One region of the Neobacillus sp. SAB-20_R2A genome, then DNA from elsewhere that is predicted to be linked to it. Evidence: predicted binding sites of a transcription regulator. Region 1 holds the regulator's gene; each other region holds the start of a gene.
The links. Region 1 encodes Rex, which represses fermentation and respiration genes when NADH is low (regulators of the CRP and FNR family bind a similar motif). Its sites were predicted from a motif close to TTGTGAAATATTTCACAA; they were not measured.
Positions count from the first base shown of each region.

Region 2: V5M37_RS07815 (TIGR04053 family radical SAM/SPASM domain-containing protein) is a predicted target of Rex. The motif match lies at 2,412-2,429, and genes of this name have one in related genera.
Region 3: V5M37_RS04860 (DoxX family membrane protein) is a predicted target of Rex. The motif match lies at 2,327-2,344, and genes of this name have one in related genera.

Region 1 is NZ_CP145895.1:251,013-255,771, reverse strand. Features, by position in the region: gene V5M37_RS01415 (acyl-CoA dehydrogenase family protein) at 1-723, opposite strand, end outside; gene V5M37_RS01410 (DUF4395 domain-containing protein) at 849-1,274, opposite strand; gene V5M37_RS01405 (redox-sensing transcriptional repressor Rex) at 1,427-2,080, opposite strand; gene moaC (cyclic pyranopterin monophosphate synthase MoaC) at 2,113-2,601, opposite strand; gene V5M37_RS01395 (ABC-F family ATP-binding cassette domain-containing protein) at 2,765-4,684, shown strand.
Region 2 is NZ_CP145895.1:1,569,407-1,574,165, reverse strand. Features, by position in the region: gene moaA (GTP 3',8-cyclase MoaA) at 1-241, opposite strand, end outside; gene V5M37_RS07820 (Crp/Fnr family transcriptional regulator) at 465-1,163, shown strand; gene V5M37_RS07815 (TIGR04053 family radical SAM/SPASM domain-containing protein) at 1,205-2,329, opposite strand; gene V5M37_RS07810 (DsrE family protein) at 2,494-2,832, opposite strand; gene V5M37_RS07805 (metal-sulfur cluster assembly factor) at 2,848-3,156, opposite strand; gene V5M37_RS07800 (Cof-type HAD-IIB family hydrolase) at 3,324-4,136, shown strand; gene V5M37_RS07795 (hypothetical protein) at 4,250-4,402, shown strand; gene V5M37_RS07790 (DUF3813 domain-containing protein) at 4,405-4,590, shown strand.
Region 3 is NZ_CP145895.1:973,795-978,553, forward strand. Features, by position in the region: gene V5M37_RS04845 (hypothetical protein) at 1-154, shown strand, start outside; gene V5M37_RS04850 (DoxX family protein) at 208-717, opposite strand; gene V5M37_RS04855 (DoxX family protein) at 973-1,482, opposite strand; gene V5M37_RS04860 (DoxX family membrane protein) at 1,732-2,241, opposite strand; gene V5M37_RS04865 (MBL fold metallo-hydrolase) at 2,484-3,203, shown strand; gene V5M37_RS04870 (WHG domain-containing protein) at 3,205-3,780, shown strand; gene V5M37_RS04875 (exonuclease domain-containing protein) at 3,846-4,454, shown strand.

The sequences.
Region 1 (4,759 bases):
AAATGTCGAAACTTTGTCAGTTCCCGATATTTTTGCCGTCACCACAGAATAATCGGCATGAGCCGCAGAACAGAAAAACTTATTCCCATACAAACGATAATATTTTCCTTCCGGAACCGCCTCCAAAACATTAGCCGGCAAATCAGAACCACCCTGGATTTCTGTCATAAATTGAGCGCCAATGGCAAATTCGCCGTTTAGCCCTTCTTTTGTATGATGTAATATATCTTGAAGTTCTGGATATTCTTCATCCGGAAATTGGTCAAGCAAAGCCACTAAACCATGTGTACATGTCAGCGGACAGGTCACTCCTGCCTCACCCAGCTGATGGATCAGCATTCTTTTCACAAAGCTTTCCCAAGGTGTCATGTTACTGGAAAAAAGACCTTCTTGGAAAATTTCATTCTCTAATTGATGAACTTCTTGAGGACGAACAATCCGGTCAATCCGATGATTAAAAGCATCAAAGTGAAGCATATAGGGGCGGACTTCCGGTCTGGCAATTCTTTCGGCTAACCGGTTCCATTTTGCAGATACTATTCGTGAAAAGGATAATAGTTTTTCGTGGATTTGGCTGTGCTGAGAACCCGTAAATTTCTTGACCGCTTTTTGTAAAAAAGGTTCATCACGGTACCAATCAAGGTTGTCACGTTTTTCGAGAAATTCATCAAAGCTGTAAGAATTTTTTCCTCCTGCTTCTGTCTCTTGGGAAACAAGCTTCATAAAAACGCCACTCTCCTCATGAATGATAATTCATAATTTTCAATTTAATTTTAAATGTAAGGATATGGAAGCGTCAAATATAAGCAGAAAAACAAAAAAGAGGCTGAATAATTCAGACCTCTTCATTATTGGTGCGCCCTTCTATAACGGTATTGGTTCCACTGAAAATGAATAAAGCATCCGATGCAAAAACCTAGAATGGCCACAAAGGCAGCCACCGCGACAAGAATCGTGACCACATAGCCAACACCATTCCATCCCAGCAGGAATCCTACAAATCCAATTCCCAAACACGATACGGCAATTTTTTGATTAAATTGCTGCTGCTCCCAATCCTCAGGGATATAAGCCTTTGGGTCCTTTCTTAAAAATAGTTTTGCTATTTGCATAATCGGATTAAATCCGAATAAAAGACCAGACATACCGGCAACAAATGGCACTAACAAAAACCATTCCTGTCCGGATAACCATGTTAACACAACACTTAAAACAATTGTCCACTGGTTTATTTTCACGAGCGGACGTGGGATTGAACGAACTGTTTCTGTCATTTTAATCCCAACCTTTCCTATTGGATTACAATAATTACTTGTGTAATCATTTTACCCGCTTCAACTCCCTTTGTATAGTGATCTGTTTAGGAAAAATGTTTCAAAACGAAAAATGGGCCTCTCACCATTTTGGCGAGAAGCCCATTGATTATTTATTCTTCTACTTCGTCGTTTGGATAATGCTTTAAAAAGTAAACAAGTGATTGCAGCTCCACCGCCAGGTCAATATGATGCACGCGAATCGATGAAGGTACATTCAGTCTTGCTGGAGTAAAATTTAAAACCCCTTTTACGTTCGTTTTCACAAGTTTATCTGTGATTTGCTGAGCAACCGGAGCAGGCACCGTCAAAATCGCCACCGAAATATTTTCATCGATCAAATACTGTTCTATATCGTCCATCGAATAAACGGGAACATCGCCTATCGAACCGCCAATTTTTCCGGGGTCCACATCGAAGGCGCAAGCGATTTTTGTATTATTATTTTTTAAAAAATTGTAGTGTAAAAAGGCTGTGCCGAGGTTACCCACCCCGATTAACGCTACCTTTGTTAATTCATCTTGATCAAGAGTTTTTCGGAAAAACGATAACAAATAGGTTACGTTATAGCCGTACCCCTTTTTCCCAAGGGCCCCGAAATAAGAGAAATCCCTGCGAATAGTGGCCGAGTCCACCTTTACTGCTTCACTCAATTCTGCAGATGACACCCTCTGCTTGCCAGAAGAATGAAGGTTTTGTAAAAATCGATAATATAAGGGCAGACGCTTTGCTGTTGCCTGTGGTATTTTCATCGTTTCATTGGACATATTTCTCCCACCCTTCAATTTTAATGGATATATTAGATTTCTCTTCTAAAATCACCGTTTTTGCCGCCGGTTTTTTCCACCAGAAAGGTTGGTCCAATCACCATCCCTTTATCAACTGCCTTACACATATCATAGACGGTCAGGGCACAAACAGAGGCGGCTGTTAGCGCTTCCATCTCAACCCCCGTACTGCCTTTGGTTTTAACTGATGCAGTTATATGCAGTGTATACTGTTCCTGCCCGGCCTGCTCCCACGAAAAACTAATATTGATACCTGTTAATGGAATCGGGTGGCACATTGGAATGATATCCCATGTCTTTTTCGCTGCCATCACTGCAGCAATCTGGGCAACTGCTAAGACATCGCCCTTTTTCATTTCGTGGTTTGTGATTTTTTCATAAATTTCAGTGCTTACTGTTATGCTAGACTGGGCAATTGCCGTACGTGCCGTTTCCGGCTTATCGCTGACATCGACCATCTTGGCCCGGCCTTCTTCATTAAAATGAGTAAATTCAGCCATAAAAAAAATCCTCCTACAAAAAATAATACAATATTTTTATGTCCATGTGTGTGAAACTTTGAACTATCAGTATATTTTTTTATAATACCATTAAAAACTTCACTTCATTGCCGACATTCGGGTAATACGGTAAACTAGTCGTAAGGTAATAGAGGTGAAAAAAATGATTTTATTACAGGTTAACCAACTACAAAAATATTATGGTGCTGAACTTATTTTATCGAATATAAAACTGGAATTACAAACCCGTGACCGTGTTGCCCTTGTTGGACGCAATGGAGCGGGGAAATCAACGTTATTGAAAATCATCGCCGGCGAAATGGGCCATGACGGCGGGGAAATCATCAAACCAAAGGATGTTACCGTTGGTTATTTGGCGCAAAATACGGGTTTGGAGTCCAATTTGTCCATTTGGGAGGAAATGCTGACGGTTTTTGAGAACCTGCAGGCGATGGAAAAATCGCTCCGGAAGCTGGAGAAGCAAATGGCCGATCCTGCTGTTTTCGGGGACCCAGGAAAATACGAGCGGGTATTAAAGGAATATGATGAATTGCAAATAAAGTTTAAAGAGCAAGGCGGCTATCAGTATGAAGCCGATATCCGCTCTGTATTGCATGGGTTAAATTTTTCCGATACTACGTTAATGATTTCAAGTCTAAGCGGCGGACAAAAAACGCGTCTTGCGCTAGGCAAACTATTGCTGACAAGACCTGATATTTTAATTTTGGACGAGCCAACCAACCATTTGGATATCGAAACCCTTTCCTGGCTGGAGCAATATCTGCAGGGCTATGATGGCGCAATTTTAATTGTTTCGCATGACCGCTATTTTTTGGATAAAGTGGTTACAGAGGTGTATGAACTATCACGCCGCCTGATTCAGCGATTCACCGGTAATTATAGCACTTATCTTGAGCAGAAAGCTGCCAATTATGAACGCGACATGAAGCTTTATGAAAAGCAGCAGGAGGAAATTGCCGCGTTAAAGGATTTCATCCAGCGCAACATCGCACGGGCCACTACTACTAAGAGAGCGCAAAGCCGTCGGAAGAAGCTTGAAAAGATGGAAGTCATGGACCGCCCATCAGGGGATGAAAAATCCGCTTCCTTCTCATTTGAAATTGAGCGGCAAAGCGGCAATGATGTACTGACTGTTGATTCTCTTGCTGTCGGCTATGATGGAGAGAAGGTTTCCGAGGATATTTCCTTTCGTGTGTATAAAGGCGACAGCATTGCCCTTGTCGGCCCTAACGGAATCGGGAAGTCGACACTTTTAAAAACAATTATTAAAAAGCTTCCCGCTTTGGCTGGAACTATTCAATACGGAACCAATTTGTCCATCGGGTATTACGATCAGGAACAAGCCAACCTAACCTCCAATAAACGGGTCTTAAACGAACTATGGGATGAATATCCACTAAAACCGGAAAAGGAAATCCGTACAGTGCTTGGGAATTTCTTATTTTCCGGTGACGATGTGCTTAAAAACGTTTTGTCATTAAGTGGCGGCGAAAAAGCCCGCCTAGCCCTTGCTAAGCTAATGCTCGAGAAAGCAAATTTATTAATATTGGACGAACCTACCAACCATTTGGATTTGGACAGCAAGGAAGTACTTGAGAATGCCTTAATTGATTATCCAGGTACTATTTTGTTTGTCTCACACGACCGTTATTTTATTAACAGAATCGCAACCAAGGTACTAGAATTGAGCCCCGAGGGCAGCACTGAATACCTCGGCGACTACGATTATTATGTGGATAAAAAGCTGGAGCAGGAGGAACTTACGGCACTTGCATTGACTGCCTCCCAGAAGAAGGTTTCTGCTTTAGAGCCTGCTGAAAAAAACAGTTATCAACAGGATAAAGAAACGAAAAAACTGGAACGCCAGCGAAAACGCAAATTGGAAGAAATCGAGGAACGCATTTCGGAGCTTGAAGAAGAGATTCAGAATTATGATCAGCAATTATGCGAGCCAGAAGTTTTTCAGGACCATGAAAAGGTTTTAGAGATTAATTTAAAAAATGAAAAGGCTAAGGCTGAGCTTGACGAATTAATGGAAGAATGGGCCGAACTGGCAGAATAATGTGGATAACCGGACTGTTGGAGTCCGGTTTTTTAATGTGCTTGTAATCCAAAAGGCCTAATTTTCCACAGAATT
Region 2 (4,759 bases), 1.3 Mb from region 1:
TTAACAGCGGCTCACCGCCTGTCAAGCGGATCTTTTTCACGCCTAACTGCACGAAGATTTTTCCTAACCGTTCAATTTCCTCATAGGTCAGGAGGGCACTCCTTGGCAGAAATTCAAAATCCGGCCCAAATTGATCGGCTGGCATACAGTATTGACAACGAAAATTACATCTATCAATAACGGAAATTCTTAAATCCCTTAATGGTCTATTAAATTTATCTGTAATGATTGTTTTTTCCATTTAATCAACTCCAATAAATAAAGAAGCTCATTTTATACCATTGTAACAGATGAATTTAAAAAATACTGTTACTTTCTTCACTATCCATATTTCCCTGAAAAAAATTGTCCAGTTTTCACTATATTGTCATTGTTTACTACTTCTACGTGGCTAATCTTGATATAAAATGTTACTAACGAATCCAAGTTATTTATATAGAAATATAGTATAGGGGTGGAGAAAAATGATTACGACAATGAAACCAACTCATTCAATTGAAATAAAAGAACTGCTTAAATTTGCTGATCGGAAGTTTAAAAGCGAACGGGGAAGATTTCTATTTCAGGAAGGGATGCTCGCTGATGAATTATATGTCATCATTTCCGGTAAAATTCAAATCAGCAAAATTACAGCAGACGGGCGGGAGCTGTCATTAAGAATTTGCGGAGAAAACGATATTTGCGGAGAATTAACCCTTTTCACTGATAGTCCAAAATATTTATTAAGTGCCAAGGTTCTTGAAGAAGGTGAAATCGCGGCAATAAAAAAAGAAGTACTTGAAAGTGAAATTTTCCAAAACAGTAAGCTAGCCTTTGAATTTATGAAGTGGATGAGCGATCACTTCCGCAAAACGCAGACAAAATTCCGCGATCTTGTCCTAAACGGAAAGCGCGGCGCCTTATTTTCAACCTTAATCCGGATGACCAATAGCTATGGGGTACCAAAAAGTGATGGAATATTAATCGACCTGCCGTTGACCAATCAAGAGCTGGCAAATTTCTGCGGCACTTCACGGGAAAGTACAAACCGTATCTTAAGTGAACTGAAGCGTGATAACATCATTTCCATTAAACGAGGTAAAATTACCGTCCTGGATTTGCAATACTTAAAAGATGAAATTGGCTGTGAAAATTGTTCCACTGTTTATTGCAGCATTGAATAGTTATTGAGAGAGGCAATCGAAAATCGATTGCCTCTATAAATTTATTGTGTCTGTTTTTCTCTTAAAGCCTTAGGAATATAAACACAGAATGGTTCACTTTCTAAATAATCCCCAGTCATGGCGTATGCCCTTGATCTTGAGCCGCCGCAAACATGTCGGAATTCGCAGACACCGCATTTCCCTTTAAATCCATCTGGGTTTCTAAGTGCCTTAAAGATTGGCGACTCGCGGTAAATTTCCGCCAGAGGGGTTTCCCTAATATTTCCGGCCTTAACCGGAAGCAGGCCGCTCGGATAGACATCCCCAATATGGGATATAAACACAAAACCATTGCCGTCGTTTACACCCTTTGGTGCACGGCCCAGACCATCAATTGAGCCCGTTAAGCCTTTTTCTGTCAACGCAGATAAATAGCTGATTTCCTCTGTCTTTTCTTTGGCTTCACGCATTTTTTGCTGGATTACCACACGGCGGTAATGCATCGCCTCCGTGGTTTTAATATCAAAAGGAACCCGCTTGCTTAGATCATAGAGCCATCTTAGCACCTTTTCATGCTCCACAGGCGATATCATATCAGATGCCTGTCCCCTTCCGGTCGGAACAAGGAAAAAGACACTCCACAGAACACATTTTAATTCTTCAACCAATTTCGCCATTTCATCAAGATGTTCATAATTATATCTGGATACTACGGTATTAATCTGAATCGGCATTTCTAGTTCATGTAAATATTTAATTCGTTCCATTGTTAAGTCAAAAGAGCCCGCTGTCCCGCGAAAATGGTCATGAATCTCAGCAGTAGGACCATCAAGGCTGAACGCCCAACGAGAAAGTCCGACTTCTTTAGCCTTACGCATCGCATCAATTGTTACGTTAGGAGTAGCGCTTGGTGTCATCGAAACACGTACCCCTTTTGAGACTGCGTATTTGGTAATTTCAAAAATATCCTCTCTCATAAGCGGATCTCCGCCGGTAAATACAAGAAGCGGATTATTCATTTCATATATCTGATCAATCAAATGCTTGCCTTCTTCAAGCGTAAGTTCTCGAGGGTCCCTCGTATACTGGGCATCTGCGCGGCAGTGCAAACATTTTAATTGACAAGCTCGAGTTAATTCCCATATCACAATAAACGGATCTTTATTAAAGTCTCGGCTAAAATCCATCTTGAAACACCTCCTATAAAACGGCTAGTTCAAACTAAATAGCCCTATTACTTCGTATTATAATGGTGTTTATGTTTGAAAAAAGTGAACTTCCTCACAAACCTTTTTCATTATATGGACGATTTGTGAATGAAAAAAACAGCAGAGCGAAAAGCTCTGCTGTTTTATGAGATGGTTAAAACTTCGTATTTGGAGGCAAGCTCAACAAAGTCAGCCATTCCGCTTATTTTGCCAACTGTCAATTTTTCACTAACACCGTAGTGGTCGGCACAGGTTTTACACGCAAAAATGTTAACACCCTTATCCTCCAACTCTTTTAAATGAACGGATACAAAGGAATCCTCAGTCAACGTGAATACCCCACTGTTCATGCAAAAAACAGCTGCTGGGAGTTCCTCTCTTTGTTTTAAAACAGTAAAGAAAGTCTCTAAAACATTCTCTCCTAAAACCTGGTCGCCTTTGCCCAACTGATTTGAACTAACTAAAATGACTTTATTTTTCATCCTGCGGATGGTCCCTTAACGAATTCCCAGTGCAATTTTTGCATAACGGGACATCATGTCCTTATTCCAAGGAGGATTCCAGACGATATTGACATCGACATCCTTGACTTCCGGAATATCAGACAATGCTCTTTTCACCTGATCAACAATTGTTCCGGCTAGTGGGCAGCCCATTGCTGTTAATGTCATTGTAACCGTCAGTTTTCCCTCGTCGTCCATTTCAGTATTATATATTAAACCTAAATTGACGATATCGACGCCAAGCTCAGGGTCAATAACAAGCTCAAGGGCGCCCATTATATTTTCTTTTAAATCTTCATTCATTTTATCTTCACTCCTGTTCAGTTTTATTGTAACCATTATAACAAAAGGTATTTCGAAAACCAGTATAGCGCGTTTCAGAAACATTTGAAGTGAATTTTTTTACAGTTTAAATATAAATTGATAACATATTGATAATAGAAACAAATACTGCCAAAGAGAGGTTTCAAATGACAGAAAGACATTTAATCGCATTGGACTTAGACGGAACTTTATTAAAAGATGATAAAACGATTTCGGAAAAAACGAAGAAAGTTTTAAAAAAAGCAAGAGAAGATGGCCATATCGTGATGATCGCCACTGGGAGGCCATATCGTTCCAGCGAAATGTATTATCGAGAGTTGGATTTAGATACCCCGATCGTTAATTTCAATGGGGCTTTCATGCATCATCCCCGGAACCCGAAATGGGGCTTTTTCCATGAGCCGCTTGATATCCATGTTGCAAAAGATATTGTCGAGGCGTGCCGCAGCTTTCATTTTCATAATATCATCGCTGAAGTAATGGATGATGTCTATTTTCATTATCATGACCAAAAGCTGATTGAAATTTTTAATTTTGGCCATCCCAATATTACTACGGGCGATTTAAGTAATTATTTGAAGGATTCACCAACTAGCCTGCTCATTCATACAGAGGAAGACCAATTAAAGAAGATCCGCGACCATCTATCTGATGCACATGCCGAAGTCATCGATCACCGCAGCTGGGCTGCCCCATGGCATGTTATCGAAATCATTAAGTCCGGCTTAAATAAGGCAGTAGGGTTAAAAAAAGCGGCAGATTATTATGGTATCTCCAAGCAAAGAGTGATTGCCTTTGGCGATGAAGATAATGACTTGGAAATGCTTGAATACGCCGGTTATGGAATTGCAATGGGAAATGGCATTGACCAAGTAAAAAATATCGCCAATGATGTTACTCTTACCAATGAGGAAGATGGAGTCGCAGAATATTTGACGGATTTGTTACGGTTAAAATAATTACACCTATTCACCATTGTTTACCTATATGAACCCCTTAATGTTGGAGCATACTATAGATGAAGCAGCGAAGCTGTTTCAATCCGAGCTTTTAGCATATTGGAGGGATTCGAATGGGTAGATCAAACAAATCAAAACGCTTTGTCCAGCAAGGAAAGGATTCGGTCAACAAGCATTCAGAACGGATTCCTTATCACATGACCTACGCTGAAGCAGAAGCTCAGAAAATGGCCAATGTGCAAGAATCCTCGCTTGGAGGAATTTAACGATGGGTAACCGTTTATTCCAGGAAGCACGTAGATTTGTTGAATCGGCAAAAACTGCCGGCCCAGGTGAACGCGACACGGCAATGGCCAAAGCCAAGAATGCCTTAAGTTCTGCTTATGCCAACTCGACGGTCGCTGAGCAAAGACAGCTCCAAGAAATGCAACAAGAGCTTGACCAGATCCAATGATAAAAAAAGCGGAAGCGCCTTGAACAGGGGCGACAGGCATAAGACGAGCCGGCTAGAAGGCTGCCTTTTAGCCTTCTTGACGGATTGGCTGTAGACCTGCGAGCCCCTAGGCGCTGAAGCTGGACAGTAAATGAGGAAAGCGGAAGTACCTTGGGAGGCGACTTCCGCT
Region 3 (4,759 bases), 720 kb from region 1:
GAAGTTTAAAGGCTATGCTACGATAGAATTCGGCGGCCTTACGCCATTTATTAACGTTTGGGCAATGAATTTCTTTGCTGTTTTTGCTATCCTGACACAGGTTACAAATTGGTACGTTAACAGACAGAGTTTCAAGGAAGATAGCAGCTATTAATCTACAAAAAACAAACACCTCCATCTCAAGGCTGAGATAGAGGTGTTTTTTAGTTATGCAGTATGTTTAACCGGGTTGTTTGTTTTTAAAACTGCTTTACGGAAGAATGGAACAACCCAGCGGTCTAAACCGAAATGTCCTGCGTTGTAGCCTGCAGCTAAGATCATCACGCCAAGGAAAATGTCAGTAGGAATGTGAGATACAGTTCCTGCAAGGAAGAACGCAAAGTTCATGACTAAAGCAAAGAATGCAGCGGCAGTAGTCAAGCAGCCTAACATTAATCCTAAGCCGACTAAAACTTCTCCCCAAGGAACGATAAAGTTAAAGATATCAACGTTAGGAAGGGCAAAGCCTTTTAAGAATTCCACATACCAGCCATAAACAACGGCACCATCAGGACCTTTTACAGGGTTAGCAGTCACTCCTTTTAAAAATCCTGCGGCGTCGAATCCTCCTGTTAACTTATGAAAACCTGCGGTAAACCAAGAATACCCAAGATATAAACGTAAGACAGTTAAAATACCAGCGGCAATTTTGTTTTCTCTTAACCATTTGTTAAGCATTTGAAACAACTCCTTAAAAGGTTTATAAGTTTTAAATAATTTCTTTTCTACACTCTTAATATAGCAAATCAAATTGGAGTTGAGCGCTTTTTGGTGGCTAATTCACATATCGGTCAAAAAGCTTTGAACACTTTGTTACATGACGATATTGGAAATGCTGGAGGCCGAAATTGACTGATCTCAGGCTGAAAAGAATTCGGGCAGAACGAAATAAAATCGCCTCAGTTCGGCTGGAACTGAGGCGATTAATGGTTGTTAAGCGGTTTGTTTAATAGGTTCTTTTCCTTTGATTACTGCTTTACGGAAGAATGGAACAACCCAGCGGTCTAAACCGAAGTGACCGGCGTTGTAGCCTGCAGCTAAGATCATCACGCCAAGGAAAATGTCAGTAGGAATGTGAGATACTGTTCCTGCAAGGAAGAACGCAAAGTTCATCACTAAGGCAAAGAATGCAGCGGCAGTTGTCAAGCAGCCTAACATTAAACCTAAGCCGACTAAAACTTCTCCCCAAGGAACGATAAAGTTAAAGATATCAACGTTAGGAAGGGCAAAGCCTTTCAAGAATTCCACATACCAGCCATAAACAACGGCACCATCCGGGCCTTTTACTGGGTTAGCAGTCACACCTTTCAGAAATCCAGCTGCATCAAAACCTCCAGTTATTTTATGAAAACCTGCAGTGAACCAAGAATATCCGAGATATAAACGTAAGACGGTTAAAATTCCAGCGGCAATTTTATTTTCTCTTAACCATGTTGCAAACATATGAAACATCTCCTTTAAAAAATTTATAAATTTTAAATAATTTCTACACTGTTAATATAGCAAATAAAACTTGAATTGAGCGCTTTGTGGAAGCTAATTCACATATCCGTAAAAAAGCTTTGAACACTTTGTTACATGACCAAATTGGAAATGCTGGAGGCCGAAATCGACTGATCTCAGGCCGGAAGAAGTTTGGGCAGAACAAAATAAAAATCGCCTCAGTTCGGCTGGAACTGAGGCGATTTTTTGTTAAGCGTTTAGTTTAACCGGATCGTTTGCTTTTAAAACAGTTTTACGGAAGAATGGAACAACCCAACGGTCAAGACCAATGCGGCCAGCATTGTAACCTGCAGCTAAGATAATCACGCCAAGGAAAATGTCAGTAGGAATGTGAGATACAGTTCCTGCAAGGAAGAACGCAAAGTTCATCACTAAGGCAAAGAATGCAGCGGCAGTAGTTAAGCAGCCTAACATTAACCCCAAGCCGACTAAAACTTCTCCCCAAGGAACGATAAAGTTAAAGATATCAACGTTAGGAAGGGCAAAGCCTTTTAAGAATTCCACATACCAGCCATAAACAACGGCACCATCCGGGCCTTTTACTGGGTTAGCAGTCACACCTTTCAGAAACCCAGCTGCATCAAAACCTCCAGTTATTTTGTGAAAACCTGCAGTGAACCAAGAATATCCAAGATAGAGACGTAAGACGGTTAATATTCCAGCGGCAATTTTGTTTTCTCTCAACCAACGTGCAAACATTTGAAACATCTCCTTAAAAGGTTTATAAGTTTTAAATAATTTCTACACTGTTAATATATCAAATTTAGTTTGAATTGAGAGTTTTTTGTTCACTAATTCACATATCCGTAAAAAAGCTTTGAACAATTTGTTACATACTGGAAGGGAAAATAATATAGGAAAATTTTTCAATAAACATCTTGATTTAACTAATGTTATTAGTTAAAATAAAACTAATGATATTAGTTAAGGGGTTGGTCATAATGAGAATGATCAAGAAGGGATATTTGTATCAGGTAACGTTAATGGCGAATTTGTTTCCGGTGAATTGCTATTTAGTGGAAGAAGACGACGGTTTAACCCTAATTGATGCGGCCTTAGGGTTTAGTGCAAAGGGAATATTGCAGGCTGCCGAGAGAATTGGAAAACCTATTACAAAGATTGTTTTAACCCATGCCCATGAGGATCATGTGGGAGCTCTGGATTTGTTAAAGGAAAGACTGCCGGACGTCCCTGTTTATATTTCGGTGAGAGATAACCGATTAATGTGCGGTGACCGTTCCCTAGATTCCCATGAAGATCAGACCCCGATTAAAGGCGGTGTGCCGAAGAAATTGAAAACTAGAGCCAGTGTATTATTGAAGGAAGGGGATGAGCTTGGACACTTAAGGGTGGTTGAATCACCGGGCCATACACCTGGGTCGATGTCATTTCTTGATTTGCGGACGAAGGCTTTAGTAGCAGGTGACGCCTTCCAGACAAGAGGAGGCATAGCGGTTGCAGGGGATATAAGACCACTGTTTCCATTTCCCGCGTTCGGTACGTGGAGCAAACAAACCGCTCTGAAAAGTGCTAGAAAACTGGCTGAATTAAACCCAAGTTTACTTGCTGTCGGACACGGGGAAATGGTAGAAAACCCAGTTGCAGTCATGGCGATGGCTATCAATAAATTCGAACAGAAATTAAGAAAAAAGGAGCACTAAAATGGCTAGACCGAAAGTTGGACTTGAATTATCCGCGATACTGGAAGTGGCAGGGGACCTTGCCGACCAATATGGCATGCAGGAGGTTACCTTGGCAAATCTGGCAAAAGAGCTGAACATTCGCCCGCCTTCTCTATATAATCATTTCGATGGACTGCCAGGATTAAGGAAAAAGCTGGCTATCTATGGACTCAACATGTTGTATGATGAATTGGCCCAGGCAGCTATCGGGGTGTCAGGAACCGATGCACTGCTATCGATTAGTAAGGCATATGTAAGCTTTGCCAGGAGACATCCTGGAATCTATGAGGCCACCTTGCTTGCACCGGATCCGGAGGATGTTGATGTCCAGCAGGCGGGGGCAAAAATAGTCGACCTTTCCGTCCGGGTCCTGCAGGCTTTTCACCTCGAAGGTGATCTCGCCATCCATGCTGTAAGGGGACTGCGAAGTGTCCTGCACGGATTCTCGTCCCTAGAGCAAAGAGGTGGATTCAAGATGTCTTTGGATTTGGATGAAAGTCTGGAAATTGTCATAAGAGCGTTTATGGTTGGATTAGAGCAGCGTGGAAATTTTTAAGCTATGGGATGGGTGAAGGGAATCTGGTATAATAAAGGAAATTTTCGATTTAAGGAATGATCACTTTGCAAAGACAGGCGAAATTAGGATTAATGCTGGATGTGGAAACTACGGGGCTGGGACCGACTACTGATGAGGTTATTGAACTGGCCCTGAAGTTATTTTCTTACTGTACGGAAAGCGGTGAAATATTAGAAATTTTGGAGGAAGACTCCTTTTTACGAGAGCCGCTTTCGAGTTCCGCACGCAAAAATTATGATAGGGCTTTTCGCGTTCATGGCATACCATATGATTTGGTTCAGGGCAAAAGCTTTCATGATGTAAAAGTTAAAACCTATTTCCAACGTGCTGATTCTGTTTTTGCCCACAATGCTTCCTTTGACCGCAGTTTCCTTTACCACATGTATCCAGAAGTGAATGACTTGCAGTGGTTTTGCACGATGAGGAATGTGCCTTGGAAACAGTATGGCTTTCCAAATGGCAAGCTGATTACCCTTTTGGAAGCACATGAAATCACAAACTATCAAACACATAGAGCGATGGACGATATTACATATTTGATGGAATTGCTTAAGCGGACAAGTCCAAAAGGTAACCTTTATCTGCAAGAAGTTCTTGAATTTGGACCGATGAGAAAGTATCAGCCGGCTGCTTCGAGGGCGAAGATGGGTTGATATCCAGTTACAGAAGGAATTATAAGGACAAAATAGTGAAGAAAATAGGATAGAGTGATCGTATAAAAGATCATAAAACCATGTAGCTGTAAAAAAGGGTACCTTTTGGTTTTATAAAGGTTTCATAAGACCATCAGGCCATGAAAAACAGTATTTTGTGGTCTTATAAATGGTTTATAAGACCACCCAGCTATGAGAATCTGTATTTAGTGGTCTTATAATATCTTCATAAGACCACCCAGCCATGTAAAACGATATCAAGTGGTCTTATAAAAGGATTCATAAGACCACTCAGCTATGAAAAA